3 regions of the Amycolatopsis sp. NPDC004368 genome follow, and region 2 is predicted to be linked to each of the others. Evidence: riboswitches for the same ligand, from Rfam matches in the RefSeq annotation. Region 2 holds a riboswitch; each other region holds the start of a gene.
What was found. Region 2 has a riboswitch for thiamine pyrophosphate ahead of ACWEOE_RS24360 (thiamine ABC transporter substrate-binding protein). Riboswitches for the same ligand answer to the same signal wherever they lie in the genome.
Positions count from the first base shown of each region.

Region 1: it holds a riboswitch for thiamine pyrophosphate, as region 2 does, so the genes downstream of both, thiO (glycine oxidase ThiO) here and ACWEOE_RS24360 (thiamine ABC transporter substrate-binding protein) in region 2, are expected to answer to the same signal.
Region 3: it holds a riboswitch for thiamine pyrophosphate, as region 2 does, so the genes downstream of both, thiC (phosphomethylpyrimidine synthase ThiC) here and ACWEOE_RS24360 (thiamine ABC transporter substrate-binding protein) in region 2, are expected to answer to the same signal.

Region 1 covers NZ_JBSGDT010000002.1:450,707-460,687, forward strand. The annotation lists gene thiD (bifunctional hydroxymethylpyrimidine kinase/phosphomethylpyrimidine kinase) at 1-150, shown strand, start outside; gene ACWEOE_RS05665 (hypothetical protein) at 205-672, opposite strand; gene ACWEOE_RS05670 (MarR family winged helix-turn-helix transcriptional regulator) at 800-1,231, opposite strand; gene thiG (thiazole synthase) at 1,422-2,177, opposite strand; gene thiS (sulfur carrier protein ThiS) at 2,180-2,380, opposite strand; gene thiO (glycine oxidase ThiO) at 2,380-3,456, opposite strand; TPP riboswitch at 3,450-3,555, opposite strand; gene thiE (thiamine phosphate synthase) at 3,586-4,251, shown strand; gene ACWEOE_RS05695 (hypothetical protein) at 4,265-5,044, opposite strand; gene ACWEOE_RS05700 (threonine ammonia-lyase) at 5,199-6,143, shown strand; gene ACWEOE_RS05705 (MFS transporter) at 6,145-7,683, opposite strand; gene ACWEOE_RS05710 (GntR family transcriptional regulator) at 7,778-8,530, opposite strand; gene ACWEOE_RS05715 (SIS domain-containing protein) at 8,686-9,729, shown strand; gene ACWEOE_RS05720 (N-acetylglucosamine kinase) at 9,726-9,981, shown strand, end outside.
Region 2 covers NZ_JBSGDT010000018.1:81,568-91,548, reverse strand. The annotation lists gene ACWEOE_RS24390 (AAA family ATPase) at 1-1,180, shown strand, start outside; gene ACWEOE_RS24385 (methylated-DNA--[protein]-cysteine S-methyltransferase) at 1,577-2,077, opposite strand; gene ACWEOE_RS24380 (DNA-3-methyladenine glycosylase 2 family protein) at 2,074-3,504, opposite strand; gene ychF (redox-regulated ATPase YchF) at 3,607-4,689, shown strand; gene ACWEOE_RS24370 (hypothetical protein) at 4,724-5,035, shown strand; gene ACWEOE_RS24365 (4a-hydroxytetrahydrobiopterin dehydratase) at 5,607-5,888, opposite strand; TPP riboswitch at 5,922-6,036, shown strand; gene ACWEOE_RS24360 (thiamine ABC transporter substrate-binding protein) at 6,056-7,111, shown strand; gene ACWEOE_RS24355 (ABC transporter permease) at 7,087-8,727, shown strand; gene ACWEOE_RS24350 (ABC transporter ATP-binding protein) at 8,729-9,736, shown strand; gene ACWEOE_RS24345 (ABC transporter permease) at 9,744-9,981, opposite strand, start outside.
Region 3 covers NZ_JBSGDT010000002.1:439,150-449,130, reverse strand. The annotation lists gene ACWEOE_RS05655 (phosphatidylinositol-specific phospholipase C domain-containing protein) at 1-243, shown strand, start outside; gene ACWEOE_RS05650 (NADP-dependent oxidoreductase) at 291-1,214, opposite strand; gene ACWEOE_RS05645 (hypothetical protein) at 1,379-1,588, opposite strand; gene thiD (bifunctional hydroxymethylpyrimidine kinase/phosphomethylpyrimidine kinase) at 1,607-2,425, opposite strand; gene thiC (phosphomethylpyrimidine synthase ThiC) at 2,453-4,096, opposite strand; TPP riboswitch at 4,090-4,221, opposite strand; gene ACWEOE_RS05630 (glycoside hydrolase family 15 protein) at 4,360-6,528, shown strand; gene ACWEOE_RS05625 (peptide deformylase) at 6,597-7,166, opposite strand; gene ACWEOE_RS05620 (DUF3263 domain-containing protein) at 7,306-7,626, shown strand; gene ACWEOE_RS05615 (LytR C-terminal domain-containing protein) at 7,623-8,279, shown strand; gene ACWEOE_RS05610 (AAA family ATPase) at 8,328-9,981, opposite strand, start outside.

The DNA.
Region 1 (9,981 bases), on a different contig from region 2:
ACGGCCGGGCTGGCGAAGGGGATGTCGGTCGTGGAGGCCACGCGGTACGGGAAGTGGTTCGTCTCGCACGCCGTCGAGCACTCGTACCCGATGGGCGCGAAGGTGGGCCCGGTGTCGGCCTTCTGGCGGCTCGCGCCTGAAGACAGGTGACAAAACACCCGGGCGAGGGAGAACCCCTCGTCCGGGTGATCCGTTGCTACTCGATCAGCGGTTCTGCACGCTGTCGTTGAACTGCTGCTGGCACTGCTGCTGCGCCTCGGTCGTGGTGGCCGACTTGAGGCAGTCCTGCAGGTCGCTGAGCTGGCTGCCGACGCTGGCGAAGATCGAGCCGATCGCGATCAGGATCACGGCGCCGACGACCAGGCCGATGATGCCGGTCACGAGGCCGGCGATGGAGGCACCCTTGTTGGTGGCCTCACCGCGGTTGGCCCGCTTCATGCCGAGGACACCGAAGATGATGGCCAGAACGCCGAGGACGATGCCGGCCCAGACCGTCCAGCACAGGACGAGGGCGATGATGCCCAGCACGAGCGCGGTGACGCCGAACCCGTTGCGCGGGGAGGACACCGGCTGGCCGTAACCCCCGCCGGGCTGCGGAGCCGCGAACGCACCACTCGGGTCGGACGGGTACTGCTGGTACTGCGGCTGCTGGGGGTTGTCGGGCGTGCTCACGGGGTGTCGCCTTTCCACGATGAAAGCCGAGGCCACTCGGCCCGGCGCACCCTATAATCGGATGGATCGCCCGATCGTTACGCCTTCCGTGTTTCGACGCAAGCGGGATTACCCTCGCCGGGCCGGATCACCCCTCGTCGGAGATCAACGCCTCCAGCGCCGGCAGCGCGAGGGTGAGCGCCTCGCGGTTCTCCGGGCTCAGCTTGTCCAGACGACGGTTCAGTTCCTGTACCCGAGTGGAGCGCACGCCGGACACCAGCCGTTCACCTTCTTCCGTCGCGCGGGCGAGCCACGCACGGCGGTCGACGGGATCGGACTCCCGCGTGACGTACCCGGCCTCCACGAGGGTGGCGATGATCCGCGACATCGTGGCCGCGGCGACGCCCTCCTTCGCGGCGAGGTCGCCGAGGCGCAACTGACCGAAGTGGACGAGCGTGGCAAGGGCCGAGATCGCGCCGTGGCCGGGCCCGGGGACACCTGCCTGCCGCAACGAGCGCGACAGCCGCCCCACGGCCAGGTACAACCTGCCCGAGACGTCCTGGACCGAGGAAAGGGTCACGGCTGGCTCCTCCTGCCGCTGATGCCCGCCGCCTTTGCGCCGGAAATGTGCCGTCCACCATACGGCCTGCCGGTGCTCGTTCCGCGTTAAGCGCGGCCGAAATCACCGACCGGTGCCACGAATGCGGCCCGCTTGCACCACGTGGCTTACCCGGGGTTACCCCGTCGGCACCCCGGAAGCCACCAGAACCTCAGCGGGGCGGGCTCGACGCGTGGGCCCAGAACCGCTGCGGCACCCGTCCGGCGTCGTGCGCCAGCCGGCCCGCCTCGACACCCGCGCGCATGGCCGCGGCCATCCGTTCGGGGTCCTTCGCGCGCGTGACCGCGGTGGACAGCAGCACGGCGTCGCAGCCGAGCTCCATGGCCAGGCAGGCGTCGGAAGCGGTGCCGATGCCCGCGTCGAGCACCACGGGGACCATCGCGCGCGAAACGATCAGCTCGATGTTGTGCGGGTTGCGGATGCCGAGACCGGTACCGATCGGCGCGCCCAGCGGCATCACGGCCGCGCAGCCGGCTTCTTCGAGCCGCAGCGCGAGGACCGGGTCGTCGTTGGTGTACGCGAGCACGGTGAAGCCGTCGGCGGCCAGCTGTTCGGCGGCGTCGAGCGTTTCGAACGGGTCGGGCAGCAGCGTGCGGTCGTCGGCGTGGACCTCGAGCTTGATGAGGTCCGTGTCGAGGGCCTCGCGCGCCAGCTGCGCGGTGAGCACGGCTTCGGCGGCCGTGCGGCAGCCCGCCGTGTTGGGCAGCAGCTTGATCCCGAGGCGCCGCACGAGGCCCAGCACGCCGGTGCCGCCGTCGGCGTCGGCCTTGCGCATCGCGACGGTGGTGAGCTCGGTGCCCGACGCGACCAGCGCGCGCTCCAGCACCGACAGGTTCGCGGCCCCACCGGTCCCGATGATCAGCCGCGACGAGAGCTTGTGCTCGCCGATGACCAGGGCGTCGTCCATCGTCAGCCTCCCTGCACCGCGGTCAGCACGTCGATGTCCGCGCCCATGGGCACCACCGACTCGGCCCAGTCGCCGCGGCGCACGACCTCGCCGTTCACCGCGACGGCCACGCCCTGGCGGCTGACGTCCAGCGCGTCGAGCACCTCGGACACGGTGGCGCCGTCGGGGAACTCGCGCCAGCTCCCGTTGACCTTGATCTCCATCAGACTCGCTCCTTTTCCAGCAACCGGGACGGCGCGGCCGCCCCGATCTCGTCCGGGGGCGCCTCGCCGGCCAGCCACGCGACCACGGCGTCAGCGGTCACGGGCGCCATCAGCAGGCCGTTGCGGTGGTGCCCGGTCGCCGCGTACACGCCTTCGCCGAGCTCACCGACGTACGGCAGCGCGTCGCGGCTGCCCGCGCGCAACCCCGCCGCGATCTCGACGAGCTCGTACTCCGTGATCCCGGGCAGGATCCGTTCGGCGCCTTCCAGCAGCTCACGCACGCCCCGCGCGGTCACGGCCTCGTCGAAGCCCGCTTCGTACTGCGTCGCGCCGAGCACCAGCTCGCCGTCGGCGCGGGGCACGAGGTAGATCGGCCGGCCCTCCACCACCGCGCGCACCGTGTACGGCGGGGGCGGCAGGCAGCCACGACGGGGCCGCAGCCGGAGGATCTCGCCCTTGAGCGGGCGCACGGCGTCGGCCAGCTGCGGGTGCAGCCCACCCGTCCAGGCGCCGGCCGCCAGCACGACGCGACCGCGGACCTCGTCGAGGCGCTCGACTCGCTCGGCGCGGAACGCAACCCCGCGCTTCTCGCACGCCTCGACCAGCGCCGTGAGCAGCTTCCGGTTGTCCACAGCCAGGTCGCCCGGCACGTGCAGACCGCTGCGCACCGCGCCCAGACCGGGCGCGAGCCGCCGGGCCGCGCGGCCGGTGAGCCGCTCGACGTCGCGGCCCAGCGAGGTCAGGTACTCGGCGAGGATGTCGAGGTGGCCGGCGTCGGCGCTGTCGAACGCGACGACGATCGTGCCGTGCTCGGCCAGCCCCGGGTCCGTGCCCTCGGCCGATAGCTCGCGCGCGAACGCCGGCCAGCGCCGCAGCGACTCCTCGCCCAGGCGGAGCACGTGTTCCTCACCCGGCCACGCCTCCGTGACCGGTGCCAGCATGCCGCCGGCCAGCCACGACGCGCCGCGCGCGGGGGCGGGGTCGACCACCGTGACGCGGTGGCCGCGGGCCGCCGCGCGCCAGGCCGCGGACAGGCCGATGACACCACCGCCGACGACGGTGAGGGTCTCGCTCATGGGATCACGCTCCCTGCGCCGGCATGACCCGGATCAGGTTCCACGGTCGGAGCGGCAGCTCCCTCTCAGCCCGTGCCTCGGGCTCCCGTGCGGACCACCCCACTGTAGTGCGCGGGTAACGTCCCCGCCATGCCCGCCCTGACCGGATCACAGATCCGCACCCGCCTGGCCGACTCGCGCCTGTACCTGTGCACCGACGCCCGCTCGTCGCGCGGCGACCTCGCCGAGTTCATCGACGCGGCGCTGGCCGGCGGCGTCGACATCGTGCAGCTGCGGGACAAGACGAACGGCTCGCCGCTCGAAGCCGCGCACGAGATCGCCGCGCTGGAAGTGCTCGCCGAAGCGTGCGCGCGCCACGGTGCGCTGCTCTCGGTGAACGACCGGGCCGACGTCGCCCTGGCAGTGGGCGCCGACGTGCTGCACCTGGGCCAGGACGACATCCCGGTGCCGCTCGCGCGCCGGATCCTGGGCGAGGACGTGGTGATCGGGCGCTCGACGCATTCGCCTCAGCAGGCCACGGCGGCCGCGGCCGAGGACGGCGTGGACTACTTCTGCACCGGCCCGTGCTGGCCGACCCCGACCAAGCCCGGCCGCTACGCCCCTGGCCTCGACCTGGTGCGCGCGACCGCGGAGACCGGCACCGACCGGCCGTGGTTCGCGATCGGGGGCATCGACAACGAGCGGCTGCCGCAGGTGCTGGCCGCCGGGGCGGCGCGGATCGTGGTGGTTCGCGCGATCACCGAGGCCGAGGACCCGAAGGCGGCGGCGCAGACGTTGAAGGCCCAGCTGGGTTAGGGGCTCGGCTCGATCAGGGGCTGGGCGTTCCCGAGGGGGCGCCCTGCGTCTGCGGCGCGCTCGGCGTGGTCGAGGCGGCTCCGCCGGTGCTCGACGGCGGCGGTGCGCTCTCGGAGCTGTCCGAGGTCGGGCTTTCGCTGGACGACGTGCTGGACGAAGACGAGCTCGGCGGCGGCGAGTTCGATTCGGTCTCGCTGGGCGGCGCGGTGTGCTCCGAGGTCGTGGGCGGGTTCGTATCCTGCTCCTGGTGCTGACTCGTGCCCGGATCGTGGCGGAAGACGCCGGGCCCTGGCCCCCCGGCCGCCTCGATCGCAAAGCTGACGCCGATCGCGATGGCCGTGCCGACGACGCTCACGCCGATGATGATCGGCCAGCGCAGCTTCCTGAGCTTGTCGCCGAAGGACTCCTCGGGCTCGGCCGGCGCAGTCAGCTTCGAGATCCGCACCGTCGGCATCTCCGACGGGTCGAGCGGCAGCAGCACGGTGGGCATCTGCGCGGGATCCTCGACCGGCGCCAGGCCGGGCTTGCTGCCCCGCCGCTGTCCCGCCGTCACCAGCGCGGCGCGCGCCTTCAGCGCCGCCTCGCGCGTGCGCTGCAGCGAACGCAGGTACAGCTCGGCGCCCACGGTGGTGATCACGCTCGCCACGCCGGCCCCCACGACCGTGCCCGCCACGCCGAGCGTCGAACCCAGCATCGCGGCCGTGACGGCGGCCAGTGCCGTCGCCACCACCTGTGCCGGGCGGAAGCTCTTCTTCTCGCCCTGCTCCGAGGTCTTTTCCTGCTGCTGACTCATGATCCCGATCTACTGGTGCCCGCCATTTCCCCTCCGGGGTTCCAACGAGTAAGGCGTGCGAGGAACTCCCCGCGTTGCCCATCCGTGAGCGAGGACACGTTGACTGTCCATAGTGGATGGACTACGCCTCACGCTTTCCTGACATACTCCCCACATGCGATTGGTGACGATCTCCGACATCGAGGCCGCGGCGAAGCGCGTGGCCGACCACGCGGTGCACACGCCGCTCCTGCGCCAGCCCTGGGCCGAGGGCGAACTGTGGCTCAAACCCGAGAGCCTGCAACAGATCGGCGCGTTCAAGATCCGCGGCGCGTACAACGCGATCGCCTCACTCCACGACGCGGAGCGCGCACGCGGTGTGGTCGCCTACTCCAGCGGCAACCACGCGCAGGCGGTCGCCTACTCCGCGAACGCCTTCGGGATCCCGGCGGTGATCGTGGTGCCCGACGTGGCCCCGCGGCTCAAGGTCGAGGCCACCCGGCGCTGGGGCGCCGAAGTGGTGGAGGTCCCGATCGCCGATCAGGAACCGGTTGCGGCGAAGCTGGCCCAGGAACGCGGGCTCACCTTCATCCCGCCGTTCGACCACCTCGACGTGATCGCGGGCCAGGGCACGGCGGGCCTGGAAATCGCGACCGACCTGCCGGACGTCGACACAGTGCTCGTGCCGGTGAGCGGCGGCGGGTTCGCCTCCGGCGTCGGCACGGCGATCAAGGCGCTGTGCCCTGGCGCGAAGGTCATCGCCATCGAGCCCGAGCTGGCCGGCGACACCGCCGAGAGCCTGCGCGCCGGCCGGCGGATCGCATGGCCCATGGAACTGCGGGCGCGCACGATCGCCGACGGCCTGCGCGCCCAGCCGTCGGACCTCACGTTCGCCCACCTGCGCGGCGTGCTCGACGGCATCGTCGCCGTGACCGAGGACGAGATCCGCGACGCCGTTCGCGTGCTGGCCCGGCGGGCGCGGCTCGTGGCCGAGCCCAGCGGCGCCACGACGGCCGCCGCGTTCCTGCACCACGCCGGCGAGCTGCCGGGCGGCAAGACGGTGGCCGTGGTGTCCGGCGGCAACATCGACCCGTCGATGCTGGCCGAGCTCCTCACGTAGGTCAGTCGCGCGGTGGGCCGGGGCGGACGTGGGTGGGCGGGGCGTCCACTCCGCAGGTGAGGCACTCGCCGGGGTGGGGTGATTCGTCGTCCGCGGTTCGCGCGGGAGCGCCGGAAACCACCCCGGCGTCCTCCGGTGCGGCGAGCACGCCGTTGTGAATCCCCAACGCGATGAGGCCGCCGGCGATCGCCAGCACGGCGCAGATGAGCAACGCCATGCGCCATCCGGCGGTCAGCGCGACGGGGTCCCGGTAGGCCGAACCGGTGAGTCCGGCCGCCGCGGGCAGGACGGCGACCGCAAGAAGACCACCCGTTCGGGCGATCGCGTTGTTCACTCCGGAGGCGACACCGGCGTAGCGGTCGGGGGCCGCGGCGAGCACCGTCGCGGTCACCGGCGCCACCGTGCACGCGAGCCCCAGGCCGAACACGACCACCGCGGGGAAGACCGAACCGAGGTAGGAGGACCCCGGTCCGACGCGGATCAGCAGCAGGATGCCGACGCCGATCACGATGGGTCCGACCACCAGCTGCAGCCTCGGGCCGATGCGCTGCGCCAGCGCGCCGGAGCGTCCGGAGAGCAGCAGCATGATGATCGTGATCGGCAGCCCGGCCAGGCCCGCGAGCGTCGGCGGGTAGTTCAGGGAGACCTGCAGCTGCAGGACCAGCAGCATCAGCACGGCGCCGAGGGCGGCGTAGACCACGAACGTGAGGGCGTTGGACAGCGAGAACGTGCGGTCGCGGAACAGGCTCGGCGGCACCAGCGGCTCGCGCGAGTGGTGCTGCAGCCAGAGGAACACACCCATCCCGGCGATGCCGGCGACCAGCGCGATCAGCACGATCGGGTCGCCGACACCGCGTCCGGGTGCTTCGACCAGCGCACCGGTGAGCCCGGCGAGCCCGATCGCGCCCGTCGCCGCGGCCGTGAAGTCGGGGTGGCCGGTGGCCGTCTCGTCGCGCGACTCGGGCACGAACTTCAGCGCCATGAGCACCACGACGATGGCCAGCGGCACGTTGATCAGGAACGCCAGCCGCCAGGACCAGACCTGAACGAGCACGCCGCCGAGCAGTGGTCCGGCCGCGGCGGCCAGACCACCGAGTCCGGACCACGCGCCGATCGCGCGAGCCCGGTCCTTGTGCGCGAACGCGGACTGCAGGATCGCCAGCGACCCGGGGGTGAGCAACGCGCCGCCGATGCCCTGGACGATCCGGAAGACCACCAGTTCCGTGGTCGAGGTGGCGATGGAGCACAGGCCCGACGCGACGCCGAACCAGACCACGCCGATCAGGAACACGCGGCGCCGGCCGTAGCGGTCCCCGAGCGAGCCGGCCACGAGGATCAGCGCGGCCAGCGCCAGCATGTAGCCGTCGAGGATCCACTGCAGGCCGGCGACGGTGGCACCCAGCTCCTCACCGATCCTGGGCAGCGCGACGTTGACGATCGTGCCGTCGAGCATGGCCATGCCCGAGCCGAGGATCGTCGTGGCCAGCACCCCGCGGGCGAGCGGGGTGCCCCAGCTGATGCCGCGGTCCGTCGTGGTCACCGGGCCGTCACCGGGCGCGTCCGGAAAGTCATCCGCACACGGTGACGAACCGGACGCCCGGGCGCAACCACCCACGCCCGGAGCCCGCGCCGGCTCACGGCAACAGCGTCGTGACGAACTTGTAGCGGTCGCCGCGGTAGACCGAGCGCGCGAACTCCACCGGCTTGCCGTCGGTGGCGAACGAGTGCCGCGTCAGCATCATCACCGGCATGCCGACGTCAGCGCCGAGCATCTCGGCTTCCTGCGGGCCGGCGAGCGAGGTCTCGATCGTCTCCTCGGCGCGCTCGAGTTCGACGCCGTAGTGCTCACGAAGCACTGCGTAGAGCGACCCGCCGCCCGAAATGTGCTTGCGCAACCCCCGGAAGCGCCCGAGCGGCAGGTGCGTCGTCTCCAGCGCCATCGGCTGGGAATCGGCCAGCCGCAGACGGCGAAGGCGAAGAATTTTCGCACCCTGGCGGATCGCGAGCAGTTTCGCGAGTTCGCCCTCCACCGGCAATTCCTCGAGTTCGAGCAGTTTCGACGACGGCTTCAGGCCCTGCTTGCGCATGTCCTCGGTGTACGAGGACAGCTGCAGCCGCTGCGCCAGCTTCGGCTCGGCCGCGAACGTGCCCTTGCCCTGAACGCGGTGCAGGCGGCCTTCGGCCGTCAGGTCCGCCAGCGCCTGCCGCACGGTGGTGCGCGAGACGGTGAACTCGCCCGCCAGCGCCCGTTCCGTCGGGATCGGTGAGCCCGGCGGCATGGCGTCGAGCAGATCCAGCAGGTGCTGTTTCAGCGCCCAGTACTTGGGTTCGCGCTGACCGCGAACACCGACCGTCCCCGCCTCACTCGCGGGGGATGTCTCCAACATGACCGGCTCCCTCAGCTTTCCCTCACTATCGCGCCACTTCCCCGCCAAGAAACGTACCCTTCACCACAAACGCTCCGCCCGGCTAGCATTGGTCTAGACCTGACCGCACGCCGCTCAGCACACCCGGGGCTGGAGTCCCGGCGGAGAGGAAAGTGATGACCCAACAACATCCCGGCGAGCACATGGCCGCGGAAATCTCGGAGCAGCCTGCCGTACTGGCCGGGCTCGTCGAGCGGCAGGGGGAAATAGCGGAAGTAGCTGAAAAGATTTCACAAAAGCCGCCCCGTTTCGCCTTGCTCGCCGCACGGGGTTCGAGTGACCACGCTGCGTTGTACGCCAAATACCTGATCGAGGTGCTCCTGGGTCTTCCCGCGGGGCTCGTCTCACCGTCCACCGCCACGCTCTACGGCGCACGGCCAGACCTGCGCGACGTGCTCTTCGTCACCGTGAGCCAGAGCGGCGGCTCACCCGACCTCATCGAAGTCACCGAAGCCGCGCGGCGCCAGGGCGCGCTCACGGTGTCGGTCACGAACACGCCGGACTCGCCGCTGCGTGCGGCGGCCGAGCTGGGCGTGGACATCGGAGCCGGCGTGGAGAAGGCCGTGGCCGCGACGAAGACGTACTCGGCGACGCTGCTCGCGCTGTACCTGTTCATCGACGCCGTGCGCGGCGGCAAGGCCGAGGACGCCCAGCAGCTCGGCGAGCTCGCGCAGCAGACGCTCGACGGCTCGGTCGAAGGCGTGCAGCGCGCGGTGGACCGCTACCGCTTCGTCGACCGCGTGCTCACCACCGGCCGCGGCTACTCGTACGCGACTGCGCTCGAAGGGTCGCTGAAGCTGGCGGAGACGAGCTACCTCGCCGCCCGCGCGTACAGCGGCGCGGACTTGCTGCACGGTCCGGTCGCGGCCGTCGACCGCGAGACCGCCGTGCTCGCGGTGACCAGCGCCGGCCACGGCGGCTCGGCGATGGGCGAGGTGCTCGACGCCGTCGGCAAGCGCGGCGCCGACGTGCTCGCGGTGGGCTCGGCGTCGGCCGACGTGCCGGCCGCGCTGCGGATCCCCGTGGCGCAGACGGCGGAGGAGCTGGCGCCGATCCTGGAGATCCTGCCGATCCAGCGCATCGCGCTCGGGCTCTCGCTCGCCCGCGGCGGCGACCCGGACAGCCCGCGCGGCCTGCTGAAGGTGACCAAGACCCGGTGAGCCTGGTCGTCGGCGTGGACGCCGGTGGCACGTCGACGCGAGCGATCGCGATCGACGCCACCGGCGCCGTGCTCGGTTCGGCCACGGCCGGCGGCGCCAACCCCAACTCGCACCCGCCCGCCGAAGCCGCCGCCCGCATCGCCTCGGCGATCGAGACGGCGCTCGGCGGGCGGACCGACGTGGGCGCCGCCGTGGTCGGGCTGGCCGGGGTCAGCAAGCTGTCGGATCCCGCCGTCGCGGACGTGTTCGCCC
Region 2 (9,981 bases):
GGACCAGCTCGCCCGGCAGGTGGTGAAGCTGGAGCAGGAAACCGAGCAGCTGGCCGAGCAGCGGAGGCGGGCCGACCAGGCCGTCACGGAGGCCCACGCCGAGGTCCGCGCGCTGGACGAACGGCTGGCAGAGCGCGCGAAGCGGCTGCTGGCCGGGCGGGGCGAGTTCGCCGACGTCACCACGCGCCGGCGGCACCTGCTCACGCTGGCGGGCGCGCTCGATGCCGTCGCAGAGGCGCGCACGGTCGTCACCGGCGCCGAGGCGCGGCTGGCCGAGCAACACGCGCTGGTCGAGATCTCCCTGCACGCCAAGGGTTTTGCCACGCTGGAGGAAATGCGCGGCGCCGTCCGCTCCGACGAGCAGGTGACGAAACTCGAGCAGGGACTCGCCGAAGCCGAGGCGACGGCCGCGGGGGCGCGCGAGCTGCTGGCGCAGCCCGAGTTGTTCGGGATCTCGCCCGACGACGTCGTCGAGGTCGCGCCGATGGTCGAGACGGCGAAGGCCGCGCGCGAGCGGGCGGACACGGCGTTCGCGGCACTGAAATCCGTTGCGGCGCAGCACACCGAGCTGAAGAAGCTGGCCGCGCGGATGGGCAAGGCGCTCGCCGAGTTCGAGCCCGTCCGCAAGGAGTACGACGAGCTGCGCGCACTGTCCGAAGTGGTCAATGGCCGGGGGCAGAACGCGCGCAAGATGTCGCTGCGGTCGTACGTGCTCGCGGCGCGGCTGGAAGAGGTCGCGCTCGCGGCCACCGCCCGGCTGCGCACCATGAGCCAGGGCCGCTACTCCTTCGTGCACTCCGACGCGGCCGGCGCGCGCGGCACCCGCGGCGGCCTCGGACTCGACGTGCTCGACGACTACTCCGGCGCCATCCGGCCCGCGAAAACCCTGTCCGGCGGCGAATCGTTCCTCGCGTCGCTCTCCCTGGCGCTCGGCCTGGCCGACGTCGTCGCCTCCGAAACCGGCGGCGCGCTCCTCGACACGCTGTTCGTCGACGAGGGTTTCGGCACCCTCGATGCCGAAACCCTCGACGTGGTGATGAACATCCTCGACGAGCTGCGCGCGGGTGGCCGGGTCGTCGGCCTGGTGTCGCACGTCGAAGAGCTGCGCCAGCGGATCCCGACACGTCTGCGGGTGCGCAAGTCCCGAACTGGTTCGCGGATCGAGCTGCGTACGGCGTAGGGAACGTGGCGGCCGGCGCGCCTGCGGTGCAGCCGGTGAGGACGGCTGAGCTGCGCGACGGGTGATCGGCGGACGCGGCCGGTGCGCTCGCGCGGCGACGTCGGCAGGCCCCGGGCGTGGGTTGCTCGGCGTGTCGCACGTCGACGAGCTGCGGCAGCGAATTCCGACGCGTCTGCGGGTGGGCAAGTCCCGCAACGGCTGGCGGATCGAGCTGCGTACGGCGTGGGGAACATTGCCGATCGAGCGCCGGCGATGCGGCCGGTGTGCGCTCGTCAGCTCATCGTCCGGGTGGCCGCCGCCGTGCTCCGCGCAGCGAAGCCACTGGTCAGGCGGGTTCCGCGCTGGCGCGGCGCCCGTGCCCGGGGAGACCGCCTGGCCACCCCCGACCCACTCAGGTCAGGAGGCTTCGTGGTTGAGCAGCCAGCGCTTCGCGGCCGTGCCCCAGCGGAAGTTGCCGACTGCGCCGCCCGTGCGGACGATGCGGTGGCAGGGCACGAACAGGGCGGCGGCGTTGCGGGCGCAGGCCGACGCGGCGGCGCGCACGGCGGTGGGGTTGCCCGACAGCGTCGCGTATTCGGCGTAGCTCACCGGGTGGCCCGGCGGGACCTTGCGCAGCATGTCCCACGCGTGCTGGCGGAAGGCGCCGGAGCGCTGGCGCACCTCGATGTCGTCGACGGCGTCCAGGTCGCCCGCGTGGTAGCGGCGCACGGCCGTGGTCACGGGGCCCAGCTCGGGGCGCTGCGTGAGCGTCTGCGGGGCCAGTGACGGGGAGATGAGCGGCGTCAGCTCGGCGACGTCGCCGGTCCAGCCGGAGGCGAGCACGGCGCCGTCGGTCGCCACCAGGGCGGTGAAGGGGCCGATCTCGGTGTCCAGAGTGGACCAGAATGCGGTGCTCACGAGAGGTTCTCCTCGGGGTCGAAGATCTGCAGGTAACGGGTGGCGTAGGAGCCCCACGGCCGCCAGCCGGGGGCGGCTTCGGCCAGGTCGAGGCCGAGCGCGGCGGCGGCGCGGCGCACGGCGGGGTCAGTGGTGAGCAGGACGTCAGGCGCGCCGAGCACGCGCGTCAGCACGTCGTCGGCGTCGATGCCGAAGGGCAGCAGCTCCGCTCGCAGCTCGGCGGGGTCGCGGCCGACGTGGGGGTCGAGACTGCCGTCGGCCAGCGCCGTTGCGACGGCCTTGACCTGCGGTTTCACGTCCGACGCCGCCACGGTCTCGGGGGTGGGGAACAGCGTCGTCAGTGAGTCCATGGGTGGCTCGCCGGCGGCCACGCGCGGGCCGAGTGCGGCAACGCGAGCCGCGTCGGGGCCGAGTGCGGCGCGCAGGACCAGCTCGGGCCCGTCGACCGCGCCGGGCACCCGCACGCCGGGCACCTTCGTGACCAGCGGCGCGAGGGCCGGGTCCGCGCCGAGTACCCGGGCGACGGCCTCGGGATCGGCGTCGAGGTCGAGCAGCCGCCGGACCCGCGAGACGGCGCTGCCGAGATCGCGCAGGTCCGTCAGGGCCAGGTCGCAGCGCACGTGGTCGGCCCGCGGGCTGAGCCAGACCAGGCCGGGGCCGTGGGAAAGCCGCAGCGTGCGGCCGTAACCGGTGATGCCTTCGGCGGTTTCCTCGACCGTCTCGACGCCCGGCAGCGCGCGTGCCGCGTGGTAGCGCAGCACGCTCTGCGCGTCGAACGGCGCGCGGAACGGCAGGCGCAGGCTCAGCCGCGTCGAGCCGGTGGGTTCGGTGCGCCGTCCGCGGCGCAGGGAAGCGGCGCGAAGCTGCGAAGGCGTCGTCGCGAAGACCTCGCGGATGGTCTCGTTGAACTGCCGGATGCTGGAGAATCCGGCGGCGAACGCGACGTCGGTGAGCGGCAGCGCCGACAGCTCGATGAGCAGCCGCGCGGAGTGCGCGCGGTGGGCGCGGGCGAGGGCGAGGGGGCCGGCGCCGAGCTCGGCGGTGAGGACGCGGCCGAGCTGGCGTTCCGAGTAGCCGAGCCGCCGTGCCAGGCCGGGCACGCCTTCGCGCTCGACGAGACCGTCGGAGATCAGGCGCATGGCGCGCGCGGCCAGGTCGGCGCGCACGTTCCAGTCGGGTGAGCCCGGCACGGCGTCGGGCAGGCAGCGCCGGCACGCGCGGAACCCGCCGGCCTGGGCGGCGGCCGAGGTGGGGAAGAACCGCACGTTCTCGGCTTTCGGCGTGATCGCCGGGCACGACGGGCGGCAGTAGATGCCGGTGGTGCGCACGGCCATGATGAACTGACCGTCGAACCGCTGGTCGCGGGCGGTGACGGCGCGGTAGCAGCGCTCGGTGTCGCGCCAGAGGGGGGCGGTCGTGGTGGCCATGACGTCGATCGTGCCAGCAGGCCAGCGACTTGGCTGGCGGGAATCCGACACGGCGTTACCGGGTCGGCCGGGGTGTTCGGCGGGCACGTAGACTCAACGGTCGTGAGTCTGACCCTCGGTATCGTCGGCCTGCCCAACGTCGGCAAGTCCACCCTGTTCAACGCGCTGACCCGCAACGACGTGCTCGCCGCGAACTACCCGTTCGCGACGATCGAGCCCAACGTCGGCGTCGTCCCGCTGCCGGACGAGCGGCTCGGCAAGCTGGCGGAGCTCTACAGCTCCGAGAAGATCGTGCCGGCAGTTGTGTCCTTTGTGGACATCGCGGGCATCGTGAAGGGCGCGTCCGAGGGTGCCGGGCTGGGCAACAAGTTCCTGGCGAACATCCGCGAGGCCAACGCGATCTGCCAGGTCATCCGCGTGTTCGACGACCCCGACGTGGTCCACGTCGACGGCCGCATCGACCCGTCGAGCGACATCGAGACCATCAACACCGAGCTGATCCTCGCCGACCTGCAGACGCTCGACAAGGCCCTGCCCCGCCTCGAGAAGGAGGCGCGCACCAAGAAGGAGGCGCGCCCGGCGCTGGAGAACGCGCAGCGCGCCAAGGAAATCCTCGACGCCGGCCGCACCCTGTTCCAGGCGCAGAAGGAAGTGGACTTCGAGGCGCTGCGCGAGCTGAGCCTGCTCACCACGAAGCCGTTCCTGTACGTCTTCAACGCCGACGAGCCCGTGCTGACCGACCCCGCGCGCCGCGAGGAACTGGAGAAACTCGTCGCCCCCGCCGACGCCGTCTTCCTCGACGCGAAGGTCGAAGCCGAGCTCCTGGAACTCGACGACGAGGAGTCCGTCCGCGAGCTGCTGGAGTCCGTGGGCCAGGCCGAGCCGGGCCTCAACGCCCTGGCCCGCGCCGGCTTCCACACGCTCGGCCTGCAGACCTACCTCACCGCGGGTCCGAAGGAATCCCGCGCGTGGACCATCCCCCAGGGCGCCACCGCCCCGCAGGCCGCGGGCGTCATCCACACGGACTTCGAGCGCGGCTTCATCAAGGCGGAGATCGTGTCCTACTCCGACTTGATGGAGGCGGGCTCGATGGCGGCCGCACGGGCGGCGGGGAAGGTGCGGATGGAGGGCAAGGATTATCTGATGGCGGACGGTGACGTGGTGGAGTTCAGGTTCAACGTCTGAACCTCTTCCGGCGCGGAAACTCCAGACTGGTTTGGTGGACCGTGAGCAGGAAACCGCCCTCGCCGAGCACATCGCCACACCGTTCCCTGCTCCCGACGGCGTCCGCGGCGAGGACTACGGCTCGGTGTGCGCCGTGATGATCGATGCCGACATCTACCTGTTGTCGCAGAGGGTGTCTCGCGGGGAGTTGCTGGCGGATCGCCAGTGGAACTGGCTCGCGGAGTGCGAGGCGAGACTGCAGGATTCGATGTCCGAGTTCCCTGAAGCGGGGCGCCCGTACTACGCGCGTCTGCTGAGGATCGCCGAGCTGGCGTTCCAGCGTATGGAAGAGATGGCGGCTCGTTGACCTTGCGGTCGGGCTCCACGTCCCTCCCGCGCAGTGCGGCCGTGAGCATGAGAGCGGCTAGCTTGAAGCTCTTCTCGGACGAGTTGACCAAGTCGTAGCCCGCTCGGTCGACGGTGAGCGTCCCCACCACTGCCAAGCACCCGACGGCGAAACGCTTCATGCCGACACGTCGGCACCAGGCCCTCCGCTGTTTCGACGGGTGAAAGAACGCCTCAGCCCAGCAGGCCGAGCACCACCAGCGCAGCCAGCGTGAACGCAGTGACGAACATGGTGATCCAGGCGCGCTGGGTGGCGGAAAGAGCAGTGGGCGAGTTGTTCATCGCGTGTCCTAGCGGGGGTGTGGGCCGACGATTCCGCTGGGATAGCGCGCTGATCAAGGGGCGCGTTACTGCTTGTGGTCGAGATCACGTCGCCCGCGGAAAGTGCGCCAGAGGACGCCACCCGCGGAGGCCACCATCAGGGTGAACGCACTGGTGCCGACGACGATGGCCTGGGTCACGAAACCTCCTCGGAGAAGCGTACGAAGAGGGGACGCGTCACCCACGGGTTGGTGCGCCGGGAGTCGATCAGGTCACAGTGTGGCGTCGATCGACGCAGCCAGGTCGAAGTCCTTCGTGGTCAGGCCGCCGGCGGAGTGGGTGGACAGCGTGAGCGACACCGTGCGCCAGCGGATGTCTATGTCCGGGTGGTGGTCGGCGGCCTCGGCGAGGTAGCCGACGCGGACGACGAACGCCACGGCGTCCGGGAAGGACACGAGCTCGATCGATCGGGTGATCGTGTCGCCGACGTGGCGCCACGAAGGCACGGTGGTCAGGGCGGAGGAGATCTCGGAGTCGTTGAGGAGTTGCGGCATGTGACCAATGGTGAACCCGTTTGGGCTACGCTGCACGGTTGCCACGGGAGTCCGGTACGCCGGGCTGAGAGGCGGGCGGCGAAAGCCCGCGACCGTTCGCACCTGAATCCGGATCATGCCGGCGCAGGGAGGGCTGCTCTCCCCGCACGCGGCGCAAGGGAGGGCAGATGATTCCGCGGACCGCACGCACCGTGCTGGGCCTGGCCACGGTCGCCGTGCTGGCGAGTGCGTGCTCGCTCTCGAGCGGCGAGGGCGGCGAAGCCCCGCAGACCCCGACCGTCACGCTCGTCACGCACGACTCGTTCGCCGCGCCGCAGGACGTGCTCGACGCGTTTCAGCGGCAGTCCGGGATCAAGCTCAAGATCCTCAAGTCCGGTGACGCGGGGGAGCTCACCAACAAGCTGGTGCTCACCAAGGCCAACCCGATCGGCGACGTCGCGTTCGGCGTCGACAACACGTTCGCCTCGCGGGCGCTCAACGAAGGCGTCTTCCAGGCCTACACGAGCCCCGAAGCGGATCGCGGGCCGCAGCGGTACTCCGTCGACCCGCAGCACCGCCTGAGTGCGGTCGACGTCGGCGACGTGTGCGTGAACATCGACACCGGCTACTTCGCCACGCACAACCTGCCCGAGCCCAAGTCGTACGACGACCTGGCCGACCCGAAGTACAAGGACCTCACCGTCGCCGAGAGCGCGGCCACCGCGTCGCCCGGGCTGGCGTTCCTGCTGGGCACCGTCGCGAAGTACGGCGAGTCCGGCTGGCACGACTACTGGACGAAGCTGAAGGCCAACGGCGTCAAGGTCGACAGCGGCTGGGAAGAGGCCTACACGAAGGACTTCTCCGGCTCCTCGGGCAAGGGCCCACGCCCGATCGTGGTGTCCTACGCGTCCTCGCCCGCCGCCGAGATCGGGGACGACGGCAAACCGCGCACGAAGGCGCTGCTCGACACGTGTTTCCGCCAGATCGAGTACGCCGGTGTGCTCGCCGGCTCCAAGCAGGTGCCCCAGGCGCAGAAGGTGGTCGACTTCCTGCTGTCGCAGCAGTTCCAGTCGACGGTCGCGGCCAACATGTACGTCTACCCGGCCCGCGAGGGCGTCGACCTGCCCGCCGGCTGGGCCTCGGCCGCACCGCTGCCGCAGAACCCCGCAGCGCTGCCCGCCGACCAGATCCAGGCCGGTCGTGAGAAGTGGATCGGTGAATGGCGCTCGCTCATGGGCGCGTAGCGCCGGCCCGAACGCTCAGGACGGCCGGCCTGGCGCTGCTCGGCCTGCTGCCCGTCGCGTTCCTGGTCGTGTTCTTCGCCTGGCCGGTCGTCGCGATCCTCGGCCGCGGCTTCTCGGCCGGCGGCGTGGACACGGTGCTGGCCGAAGCGCAGACGTGGCAGCTCGCCGCGTTCACGCTGGTCAGCGCCGCCGCGGCGACGGTCGTCGCCCTGGTCGCGGGGCTGCCGGTGGCGTACGTGCTCGCGCGCGTGAAGCTGCCGGGCGTCGGTCTCGCGCGCACGCTGGTGCTGGTGCCGTTCGTGCTGCCGACGGTGGTCGTCGGGCTCGCGTTCCGGGCGCTGTGGCCCGACGGCGGGGTGCTGCCGCTGGTGCTGGCCAACGCGTTTTTCAATGTGGCCGTGGTCGCCCGCACGGTCGCGGGGCTGTGGAGCCACCTCGACCCGCGGGCGACGGAGGCCGCGCGGGCGCTGGGGGCCTCGCCGTGGCGCGCGTTCCGCACGGTGACGCTGCCCGCGCTCGGCCCGGCCGTCGCGTCGGCCGCGGCGGTCGTGTTCCTCTTCTGCGCCACCAGTTTCGGCGTGGTGCTCATCCTCGGCGGCGGCCGCTACCGCACGCTCGAGACCGAGATCTACCTGCGTACGGTCGACCTGCTCGACCTCTCCGGCGCGGCCGCGCTCTCGCTCATCCAGTTCGCCGCCGTGCTGGCCGCCCTCGCGGTGGGGGCCATCGCCCGGAAACGACGCGAGAACGCCGTGAAGCTCAAGCAGGCCACGCCCCGGCGACCGCGAAAAGGTGAGTGGTGGACGGTCGGCGCGGCGGCCGTCGTGATCGCCCTGCTGATGACGCCGATCGTCGCGCTGCTGGTCGAATCGGTGTCCACTCCGGACGGTTGGAGCCTCGCCGGGTTCCGCGCACTCAACTCCACCGGGCAGAACGACGCCCTGCAGATCTCCGGCTGGCTCGCCGCGAAGAACTCCCTGGCCGCCGCCACCGACGCCACGCTGCTCGCGATGGCCGTCGGCGTGCTCGCCAGCGTGGTGCTCGTCGCGCTCAGACGTGCGCCCGGCCGCCTCGCGCGCGGCATGGGCGAGACGATGGACGCCGCGCTCATGCTGCCGCTCGGCGTCTCCGCCGTCACGGTCGGCTTCGGGTACCTCGTGACGCTCGACGCGCTGCCCGGCGACCTGCGCACGTCGCCGCTGCTCGTGCCGCTCGCCCAGGCGCTGGTGATCATCCCGCTTGTCGTGCGCATGATCCTGCCGGTGCTGCGCGCGGTCGACGTGCGCCTGCGCCAGGCCGCCTCGACGCTCGGCGCGAGCCCGGCCCGGGTGTGGCGCGAGATCGACCTGCCGCTCACCGCGCGTTCACTCGTCGCGGCCGCCGGGTTCGGGTTCGTGGTGGCGCTCGGCGAGTTCGGCGCCACGAGCTTCCTCGCCCGCCCCGACGCGCCGACGCTGCCGGTGGCCGTCGCGACGCTCATCTCGCGTCCCGGCGAGCTCAACAACCAGATGGCGTACGCCGCGTGCGCGCTGCTCATGATCGTGACGGTCGCGGCCGTCGCGCTGATCGACCGGTTCGGCTCGGTTCGCGGGCACGGCTCGGTGGGGGAGTTCTGACATGGCGCTGACCGTCCGCGACCTCACGGTGCACTACGGCTCGTTCGCCGCGGTGCGCGAAGCCCGCCTCGACATCGCCGACGGCGAGGTGCTCGCCCTGCTCGGCCCGTCCGGCTCCGGCAAGTCGACGCTGCTGCGCGCCATCACCGGCCTGGAACCGATGACGTCGGGCGAAGTGTGCTGGGACGGCACGGACCTCGCCGACGTCCCCGTGCACCGGCGCGGCTTCGGGCTGGTTTTCCAGGACGGCCAGCTCTTCCCGCACCGCGACGTCGCCGCGAACATCGCCTTTGGCCTGCGGATGCACGGGATCCCCAAAGCACAGCACGCTGCCCGCGTCGAGCAGCTGCTGGAACTGGTGGGGCTCAAGGGTTTCGAACGCCGGCGCGTGACCGAGCTCTCGGGCGGGCAGGCCCAGCGCGTGGCTCTGGCCCGAGCGCTCGCGCCCGAACCGCGGCTGCTGCTGCTCGACGAACCGCTGTCCGGCCTCGACGCGGGGCTGCGGGAACAGCTGGCCATCGACCTCGCGGACCTGTTGCGGCGCAGCAAGATCACCGCGCTGCTGGTCACCCACGACCAGGAAGAGGCGTTCACGCTCGCCGACCGCGTGGCCGTGCTCGACGCCGGTGAGATCCGCCAGGAGGGCGCCGTGCGGTCGGTGTGGCGGCACCCGGCCGACGACGACGTCGCGAAGTTCCTCGGCGTCACGTCGTTCGTCGAAGGCATGGCGGCCGGCGGGGTCATGCGCACGGACCTCGGCGAGGTCGTGCTCGCCGAGACCCCCGACGGTCCAGTGCGGCTCGGCCTGCGTCCGCATGCGTTGCGGGTGGCCGAAACCGGTGTGAAAGGCGAAGTCGCGGCGGCCGTGCACCGCCGCGAGCACCTCAGGCTGGTGGTGCGGCTCGAGGAATCCACAGTGGACGCCGTCGCCCCCGTGGCGGCGGACCTGCGCGCCGGCGATCCCGTCCGGCTCGCACTCGACCCGGACGGGATCGCCTTCGTCGGCTGAACCCCCGTCAGCCGTCGCGCGTGGCGAGCCGTCCGTAGGCGATGGACAGGCCGACCACGATGTAGCAGGCGGCGCGCAGGGCGCCTTCGGTGAGCATCGAGCCGTCGATCGGGTCTTGCAGGATCTCCGCCGGCGCCATGCTCCAGTTGCGCGTGAGCAGGAACGGGTGCAGCCAGTCGAGCGAGGTCAGGAACCCCAGGATCGTGAACAGGATGTCGCCCGCCAGCACCGACGACACCACGAGC
Region 3 (9,981 bases), on a different contig from region 2:
GTCTTCGACGGCGACGCCAACGCCTGGGTCACCCAGACCGGCCCGTGGTGGTTCGACGCCGAGCACTACTTCCTGGTCATGACCGACGGCCAGAACGTCTCACCCGCCATCGACGCCCACAACCCGACCGTCGACCAGGCCAACGAGCGTGTGGCTTCGCTGGCCAAGCAGGGCGCGTCGATGGTCACGTCCGACTGGACGAGCCTCACCACCGTCCTGCCGCAGGTGATCGGCCGCGGCTGAGTCTCCACAGTGGACGGCCCCCGGGTTCTTCGCCCGGGGGCCGTTTCTCATGGGGTGAGCACGATCTTCCCCGTCACTCGGCCGGCCTCACCCAGCTCGTGCGCTCGGGCGGCTTCGTCGAGCGGGAACGTCTGCTCCACGTGGACCTTCAGCTGTCCCGCCTTGACCAGGTCCACGAGCCCGAGCAACCCGACCCGATCCGGCTCCACGAGCACCGGCGCCGTCCGTACGCCCCGTTTGTCTGCCGCGTCCCGCACCGCGGGGGCCACGCCGCCGGGCACGCTGATCACCAGCCCGCCTTGCTTCACCGCGGGCAACCACCGCAGATCAGCTGTCTCGCCGACGAGTCCCAAGTAGACGTCCACGTCGGTCGCCGTCACGGTTTTGTCGCGGTAGTCGAGGGGTTCGTCCACGCCGATCGAACGCAGGAAGCCGTGCTTGGCCGCACTCGCCGTGCCGAGCACATACGCTCCCCGCGCCTTGGCGATCTGCACCGCGAGGTGCCCCACGCCACCCGCGGCCGCGTCGACGAGCACCCGCTGTCCACCTCGGACACCAGCCACGTCCACCAGCGCTTGCCACGCCGTGAGCCCAGCCAGCGGCAACCCCGCCGCCTCCGCGTTCGACATCCCGGCCGGCTTGCGCACGAACTGCCGCGACGGCGCCGTCACGTACTCCGCGTAGGCACCGGCCTCGCGCGGGAACCACGGCATCCCCAGCACCTCGTCACCGACCTGGACGCCGGTCGCCCCGAACCCCACCTCCTCGACCACGCCCGACACATCCCAGCCCAGCGTGTACGGTGGCCGCCCCAGGAACACCTCGTGTGCCCGCGACTTCCAGTCCACGGGATTCACCCCGGCCGCGCGCACCCGCACCAACACCTCGGTCGGCCCGGGCACCGGCCGCGGCACCTCGACGACCTCCAGCACCTCGGGGCCGCCGAACTCCTGCTGGGTCACCACACGCATGTCGGATCTCTCCTTCTGATCGGTTCCGGCTGCCCGCGTCCATGCTCGGTGCGGTGGCGCACCACGGACAACACGCGCTCGCTCCATCCCGTGAACTGACCGAGCCCCCACGCGACGTTGGTTGCGCTCAACGCGCCGAACGCCGTATGGGGTGGCTTCGGACCTCAGCTGAACCGCGGCGGTGGCTTCAGCACACTCGCCCGGTAATCCGTCACCGCCCGGCTCTCCGCGATGCCCGGTTTGGGATTCAGCCCCCACTTCCGGATCACCTTCAGCGCCGCCGCCGGCTGGTGGTTCGACACCAGGCGGTCGACTTCGAACTGCAGGTCCAACGGCATCTGGGCCCACAGGGCGCGGGCTGCTTCGTCGCTCACGAACCCGAGTGTGGCCCGTCAGTCGGCGAGGCGCCAGAAGGGCGAGACCGGCCCCACGCCCGCGCCGAGCGGGTACGCCTCAGCCACGCAGCGTTCGATGAAGCGCTTCGCCTCGGAGACGGCGGTCGGCACGTCGGCGCCGCGGGCCAGCGACGACGTGATCGCCGAGGCCATCGTGTCGCCGCCGCCGTGGGTGTTGTCCGTGGCGATGCGCGGGCCGCTGAGCTCGACGACGTCGGTGCCGTTCGTGAGCAGGTCGACGCAGTCCTCGGCCTCGTACAGGTGCCCGCCCTTCACGAGCACCCACTCGGAACCGAACTCCAGCAACGCGTCGGCCGCGGTGCGCTGGGTCTCCGCGCCGGTGACCGTGATGCCGGTGAGCAGCCGCACCTCGTCGAGGTTCGGCGTGACCAGCGTGGCGCGCGGGAAGAGTTCGGTGCGGATGGCCTCGAGCGCCTCCTCGCGCAGCAGCGCGTGGCCGGTCATCGACGCGGCCACCGGGTCGACCACGAACGGCGTGTCCGTGTTCCGTCCGATGCGGACCTCGTCGAGGGTTTTCGCCACGGCCTGGATGATGCCGGCCGTGGCGAGCATCCCGGTCTTGGCCGCGTTCACGCCCATGTCGCCGGCCACGGCCTTGATCTGCGCCGTGACGACGTCGACCGGGATCTCCGTGAAACCCTGCACGCCCAACGAGTTCTGGACCGTGACGGCGGTGAGCGCGACGAGCCCGTGCACGCCGTGGGCGAAGAACGTGCGCAGGTCGGCCTGCACGCCCGCACCGCCGCCGGAGTCGGATCCGGCGATGGTGAGGGCGGTGCGGGGTGTGTCAGTCATGACTGTTGCCTCTGATTGCTGGTGGAGCTACTGCCCGACGACCGGGAGGTAGACCTTGTTGCCCTGCTCGCCGAACTCGGCCGACTTCTCCGCCATGCCGGCCTCGATGGCCTCGACAGTGGACAGACCGTGCTCCTCGGCGTACTTGCGCACGTCGTGGGTGATCCGCATCGAGCAGAACTTCGGCCCGCACATCGAGCAGAAGTGCGCGGTCTTCGCCGGCTCCGCGGGCAGCGTCTCGTCGTGGTACGAACGCGCGGTGTCGGGGTCCAGTGCCAGGTTGAACTGGTCGTTCCAGCGGAACTCGAAGCGGGCCTTGGACAGCTCGTCGTCCCACTCGTGCGCGTGCGGGTGACCCTTGGCGAGGTCGGCGGAGTGCGCGGCGATCTTGTACGTGATCACACCGGTCTTCACGTCGTCGCGGTTGGGCAGGCCGAGGTGCTCCTTCGGCGTGACGTAGCAGAGCATCGCCGTGCCGTACCAGCCGATCTGCGCCGCACCGATCGCGGAGGTGATGTGGTCGTAGGCCGGTGCGATGTCCGTCGCGAGTGGACCGAGGGTGTAGAACGGCGCCTCGCCGGTGAGCTGCTCCTCGAGCTCCACGTTCTCCTTGATCTTGTGCATCGGCACGTGGCCGGGGCCCTCGATCATCACCTGCACGTCGTGCTCGCGGGCGATGTGCGTGAGCTCACCGAGGGTTTCGAGCTCGGCGAACTGCGCGCGGTCGTTGGCGTCGGCGATCGAGCCGGGGCGCAGGCCGTCGCCGAGGGAGAACGTGACGTCGTACTTGCGCAGGATCTCGCAGAGTTCCTCGAAGTTCGTGTACAGGAAGGATTCCTTGTGGTGCGCGAGGCACCACGCCGCCATGATCGAACCACCGCGGCTCACGATGCCGGTCACGCGGCGCGCGGTGAGCGGGATGTAACGCAGCAGCACGCCCGCGTGCACGGTGACGTAGTCCACGCCCTGCTCGCACTGCTCGACGATCGTGTCGCGGTAGACCTCCCACGACAGCTTTTCCGGCTCCCCGTTGACCTTCTCCAGTGCCTGGTAGATCGGCACGGTGCCCACTGGCACGGGGGAGTTGCGCACGATCCACTCGCGCGTCTCGTGGATGCGCTTGCCGGTGGACAGGTCCATGATCGTGTCGGCGCCCCAGCGGGTGGCCCACACCATCTTGTCGACCTCTTCCTCCACTGAGGACCAGACGGCCGAGTTGCCCATGTTGGCGTTGATCTTCACCAGGAACTTCTTGCCGATGATCATCGGCTCGCTCTCCGGGTGCTTGCGGTTCGCGGGGATCACCGCCCGCCCGCGCGCCACCTCGTCGCGCACGAACTCGGGTGAGCACCGCTCGCGCGCGGCGATGAACTCCATCTCGCGCGTGATCACGCCGGCTTTGGCCCAGCCGAGCTGGGTGTTGTGCGCGCGGCCGTCGGCCCAGCCCGCGCGCAGCGGGTGAAGTCCATTGTGGACGTCGATCTGTGCTTCCGGGTCGGTGTACGGCCCGGACGTGTCGTACACGTCGAAGTGCTCACCGTTCGACAGGTCGATGCGCCGCGCCGGAACCCGCAGGCCCGACTCGGTGCGGTGGTAGACCTTGTGCGATCCGGTGATCGGTCCCGTGGTCACGGAAGGCGTGATGGTGGGGTCGTTCTCCAGCGTCGTCAACGACGTTCACTCCCTACGCCGGCATTACCCGGTCAGGTTCATGCGGTCGGCGGCACCGGGTGTCCGCAGATGGACACCAGCCGCCCTCTCAGCCCGCCAAGGCGCGAGCTCCCGCGTTGGTATGAGGTTGTCCCCCGACCATGCCACGGGAGATCACGGGAGCACAAGGAGACTTGTCGACCCGTGTGTTCTTCACCGGATCGGAGCATGCGGACGGCAGGAGTTCACGTGACAATCACTTCCGACGACTTCGGGGGTGTCTCGTGCGGAAAGTCCTGCTCACCGCGCTGGTGGCGGCGTTGGCGATGACAGCGGTCCCGGCTGCCTCGGCCGCCTCGGCGGCTCGAGGCGAAGCGCCAGGTGGGCCGGGTGTCCATCCGAGCTGGCTGCCGGCGGACAAGACGGGCTTCGGCACGGCCCGTGACCGCGCGAGCGACGTGTGGTTCACGCTGCAGGGCGGGCGCATGTCGGAGGTCTACTACCCCGATCTGTCGACGCCGAGCGTGCGCTCGCTCGACCTCGTGGTGAGCGACGGGCGGACCTTCGCGACGCTCGCGTCGGCCGCCCGCTCGCAGCAGGTGCGGCGGGTCGACGACCTCACCTACGAGCAGACCAGCGTCGACGACCAGCACCGGTGGCGGTTGCGCCGCACGTACGTGACGGATCCCGCGCGGGCGAGCGTGCTCGTGGACGTGGAGTTCACGTCGCTGACCGGGCGGCCGTATTCGCTCTACGCGGTGGCGGACCCGGACCTGACGAACGACGGCAGCGACGATTCGGCGACCGCTTCCGGCCGGGTCGTGGCGGCTTCCGACAGTTCCACGGCGGCCGCCCTGACGGCTGCTCCGGCGTTTTCCCGGACCTCCGTCGGATATGCGGGGGTATCGGACGGCGCGACGCAGCTGTTGTCGTCGCGGAAACTGGTCGCGTATTCCCGTGCGGCGAACGGAAACGTCGTGCTCACCGGGCAGACGACGGCGGATGGTGTTCGCTCGAAGCACATCACGTTGTCACTGGGAATGGGCTTGTCTCCGGCTGCGGCCATGTCGACTTCCCAGGCTTCCGCCCGCCGCGGTTTCCGCGCGATTTCGGCCGACTATTCCCGAGGCTGGCGCAATTACCTGAACGACGTGCATTCGGCGCCGGCCTCACTCGTCACGTCGGCGTCGCGCGATTTGTACCGCGCCTCCGTGCTGACACTGGCGGCGAGCGAGGACAAACACCACCCGGGCGCGTTCATCGCTTCGCCGAGCATGCCGTGGCGGTTCGGCAACAACGATCCGGCGTACTCGCCGTCCGGCACCTACCACCTGGTCTGGCCGCGCGACCTCTACCAGATCGCCACGGGAATGCTCGCCGCAGGCGACCGCGCCGCGGCCGACCGGTCCGTCGACTACCTCTTCGGCACGCAGCAGCTGCCCGACGGTCACCTGCCCCAGAACAGCAACGTCGACGGCACGCCGTACTGGACCTCGATCCAGCTCGACGAGACCGCGCTGCCGATCGTGCTCGCGCAGCAGCTCGGCCGCACCGACCTGTGGCCGAACGTCCGGCGCGCCGCCGAGTTCCTGTTGTCCTACCGCTCGGCCGACGGCAAGGCCTCGCCGTACACGCAGCAAGAACGCTGGGAAGAGCAGGACGGCTACTCGCCCTCCACCATCGCCGCGGTGATCGCGGGCCTCGTCTGCGCCGCCGACCTGGCCCGCCACGCCGGCGCCCTCTCCGACGCGGCGCGCTACCTCGCGACCGCCGACCGCTTCAAGGCCGACCTGGCGCACCAGACCGTGACCACGAACGGCCCGCTCTCCCCGAAGCCGTACTTCGTCCGCCTCACCAAGAACGGCGACGCCGACTCGACCGTGAGCTACAACCTCGGCAACTCGTCCCTGACCGTCGACCAGCGCTCCGTCACAGACGCCGGCTTCCTCGAGCTCGTCCGCCTGGGCATCTACCCGGCCGACGACCCGGTGATCCGCAACAGCATCAACGTCACCGACGCCGACATCTCCTTCACCACCCCCGCGGGCCAGTTCTGGCACCGCTACACGGCCGACGGCTACGGCGAACAACCCGACGGCTCACCGTGGGACTACACGTTCCCCTCCGAAAGCCGCGCCACCTACGGTCGCCTCTGGCCCCTGCTCTCCGGCGAACGCGGCGAATACGACCTGGCTTCGGGCAACCGCCTGTCCGCGTTGCGCCGCCTCACCGACCTGTCGCACGCCGCAGGCTCCTCCGACACCATGCCGGAGCAGGTCTGGGACGAAAACCCGCCCTCGGGCACACCCGGCCACGCCCCGGGCACCCCGACCGCTTCAGCGACACCACTGGCTTGGACGCACGCGCAGTACATCCGGCTGGCGTGGTCGGTGGCCGCGGGTCATCCGGTGGAGCAGCCGGCGGTGGTGCGGGAACACTTCCTCGGACGCTGAAACGCGAAGTCTCCCGGTCCTGACCCGGGACCGGGAGACTTGGCGACAACGTGCCGAACAGCCAGACCTCAGGCCTCAGCCGGCTCGTCCTTCGGCGGCAACCAGCTCAGCCCCGGTACACCCCACTTGTTCTTCTTCAGCATCTTCTTCGCCGCGCGCGCGTGGCGGCCCACCAAGCGGTCCAGGTACAGGTGGCCGTCGAGGTGGTCGGTTTCGTGCTGGAGGCAGCGGGCGAAGTAGCCGGTGCCCTCGACTGAGACGGGGGCACCCGTCACGTCGAAGCCGGTCACGCGGGCCCACGAGGCGCGCCCGGTGGGGTAGGACTCGCCGGGCACGGAGAGGCAGCCTTCCCAGTCGTCGTCCGGGTCGGGCATGGTTTCGGGGATCTCCGAGGTCTCCAGGCGTGGGTTCACCACCAGGCCGCGGTGCTCGACGCCCTCGTCGTCGGGGCAGTCGTACACGAACAGGCGCAGGTCGAGGCCGATCTGGTTGGCCGCGAGGCCTACGCCTTCGGCGGCGTACATCGTCTCGAACATGTCCTCGGTCAGCGTGCGCAGCTGCTCGTCGAACTCCGTGACCTCACGGGTCGGCTGGTGCAGCACGGGATCGCCGGCGATGCGGATGGGGTGGACGGTCACGAGCAGCGAGTTTAGTCGGACCCGTCTGATACACCTGGATCGGACCGTGACGCGCCGTGTCGGATGCCCATGTCGTGCGTGGGTTCCGTGGTTGAATGGCGCCCGCGGAAGGACAGCCGACACCGATTGCGAGGACCGCATGGACGCCGCGGAGTCGATGGCTGCCGACCAGCCGTCGCCGCCGGAACACCCGCTGGAGACTGTGGGTGGCCTGACCGAGCGTGAGGTGGAGATCCTCGCGTTCGAGCGTCAGTGGTGGCGGCACGCCGGCGCCAAGGAGAACGCCATCCGGGAACGGTTCTCGCTGTCCTCTACCCGCTACTACCAGCTGCTGAACACACTGCTGGAAAAGCCTGAGGCCATGGCGGCCGACCCGATGCTGGTGAAGCGGCTGCGCAAGACGCGCGCCGCCCGGCAGCGCAAGCGCGGCGCCAGGCGGCTGGGGATCGAACTGTCATGAGCTTCTTCTCGGGGCTGTCCCGGCCCATGCGGGCCGCGGGCGTCGCGCTCATCGGCGTCGCTGTGATCGCCGCGATCGTGGGCGGCGTGACCGCGTTGTCTGGTGGCGGATCGAATGACAACAACGCCGGGCCCACCAGTACAAGCGGATCGCCGTCGTCGCAGCAGTCCACGGCCGGGTCGTCGTCCTCCACGGCGCCGACCTCGTCGTCGTCCGCTTCCTCGACGGCTCCCGCGTCACCGTCGGCCAGCTCATCCGGGCAGCCCGGCCAACCGGGTCAGCCTGGGCAGCCCGGCCAGCCCGGGGGACAGCAGGGTCAGCCGGGACAGCCCGGTGGCCAGCAGGCGTCCAACAAGTGGGTGACCGTGCGGGTCTACAACAACTCCACGATCCCGCACCTCGCCGAGCAGGCGGCCAACGACTTCCGCGCCTCCGGCTGGAACGTCCCCGAGGTCGGCAACTACCCGCAGGGCATCATCCAGCACACCACGGCCTACTTCCGGCCGGGCACCGACGAGGAAGCCGCCGCGAAGCAGCTGGCCGCCGAGTTCGGTTTCCAGGCCCAGCCGCGGTTCGACGGCATCCAGAACTCCAGCCCCGGCGTGATCGTGATCATCACGAAGGACTACCAGAGCGGCCACAAGGGCAGCTGACCGAAAAGGGACCCACCTCGCGAGACGAGGTGGGTCCCTTTCTTCGAGTCAGCGTTCCTGCTGCGCCTGCGCGTACGCCTCGAGCGTCGCCAGCTGCGCCGGGTCCAGCGACGGCCGCACGACCGTGCGGGCCTTCTCCAGGTGCGCGGCGGTGACCACGTGTGCTTCGAGTGACTCGCGCATCGCCGTGAGCGCGGCCTCGCGGATGAGCGCGGCGCAGTCGGCGGCGGAGTAACCGTCCAGGGTGGACGCGATGGCCGTCAGATCCACATCGGACGCCAACGGCGTGTTCTTCGACGTCGCCTTGAGGATCGCGGCACGCGACTCGGCGTCGGGCGGCGGCACGTAGATGCGCCGCTCCAGCCGGCCGGGTCGCAGCAGCGCCGGGTCCACGAGCTCCGGCCGGTTCGTGGCGCCCAGCACCACGACCTCACGCATGGGTTCCACGCCGTCGAGCTCGGTGAGCAGGGCCGCGACCACGCGGTCGGCCACCCCCGAGTCGGACGACTGCCCGCGCCGCGGCGCCAGCGCGTCGATCTCGTCGAGGAAGATCAGCGACGGCGCCGCGTCGGCCGCCCGCCGGAACAGGTCGCGCACGGCCCGCTCCGACTCGCCGACCCACTTGTCCAGCAGCTCGGCGCCCTTGATCGCGAACACGTTGAGCGCACCCGTGCCGGCCAGCGCGCGCACGAGGAACGTCTTGCCACCACCGGGCGGGCCGTAGAGCAGCACGCCACGTGGCGGGTCGATGCCCAGGCGGGCGAAGGAATCCGGGTACCGCAGCGGCCACAGCACGGTCTCGGTGAGAGCCTGCTTGACGTCGATCATGTTGCCCACGTCGTCGAGCGTCAGCCCGCCTGTGGCCAGGTTGTCCGAAGTGGACAGCGAGATCGGCCGCACGGTGGCGAGCGCGTCGAGCAGGTCGTGCTGCGAGATCCGCGGCTCGGCGGCGTCGCGCTGGCGCAGCGCGGCGCGCAGGGCGGCGTCGCGGCGCAGGGCGATGAGGTCGGCGGCCACGAACCCGGGTGTCTTCTCGGCGAGCACGCCCAGGTCGGCCCCGGTTTCCACGGGCACGTCACGCAGCAGGATCCGCAACAGCTCCACGCGGGTCTTGGCGTCGGGCAGCGGCAGGCCGAGCTCGCGGTCGAGCAGGTCGGCGGTGCGCAGCCGCGGGTCCACGGACTCGGCGCGCTGCGTCGTCGCCACCACGGCCACCCCCTCGCGGCGCAGTGCCGCGCGCAGCTCTTCGAGCACGATGGTCGCCACCGGCGGCGGCTGCGTGGCGGGCAGTAGGGCGTCGACGTCGTTGATCAGCAGCACACCGGGCCCGTCGCCCTCGGCGGCACGCGTCAGGGCTTCGCGCAGGCGCGCGTGGGCCGCGTTCGGCTCCAGCACGGCGATGTTGGGCGCGACCAGCGACACCACCCGCACCTTCTCGGCGTGGGCCACCGAGCGCACGAGCGTTGCCTTGCCGACGCCCTCCGGTCCGCTCAGCAGCACGCCCAGGTGTGCCGACGTGCCGAGCCGCGCCAACAGCTCCGGCCGCCGGAACGCCAGATCGAACCACTCGGCGAGCTTGCGCGCGGCCCCGTCCGCCCCCACCAGGTCGGCGACGGACGGAATCGGCTCCTCGATCTCCTGGGGCTTGGTCTCCTCGACGACCTCCGCGTCGAGGTAGTCCTCGGCCGCCGTCACGGCCGTC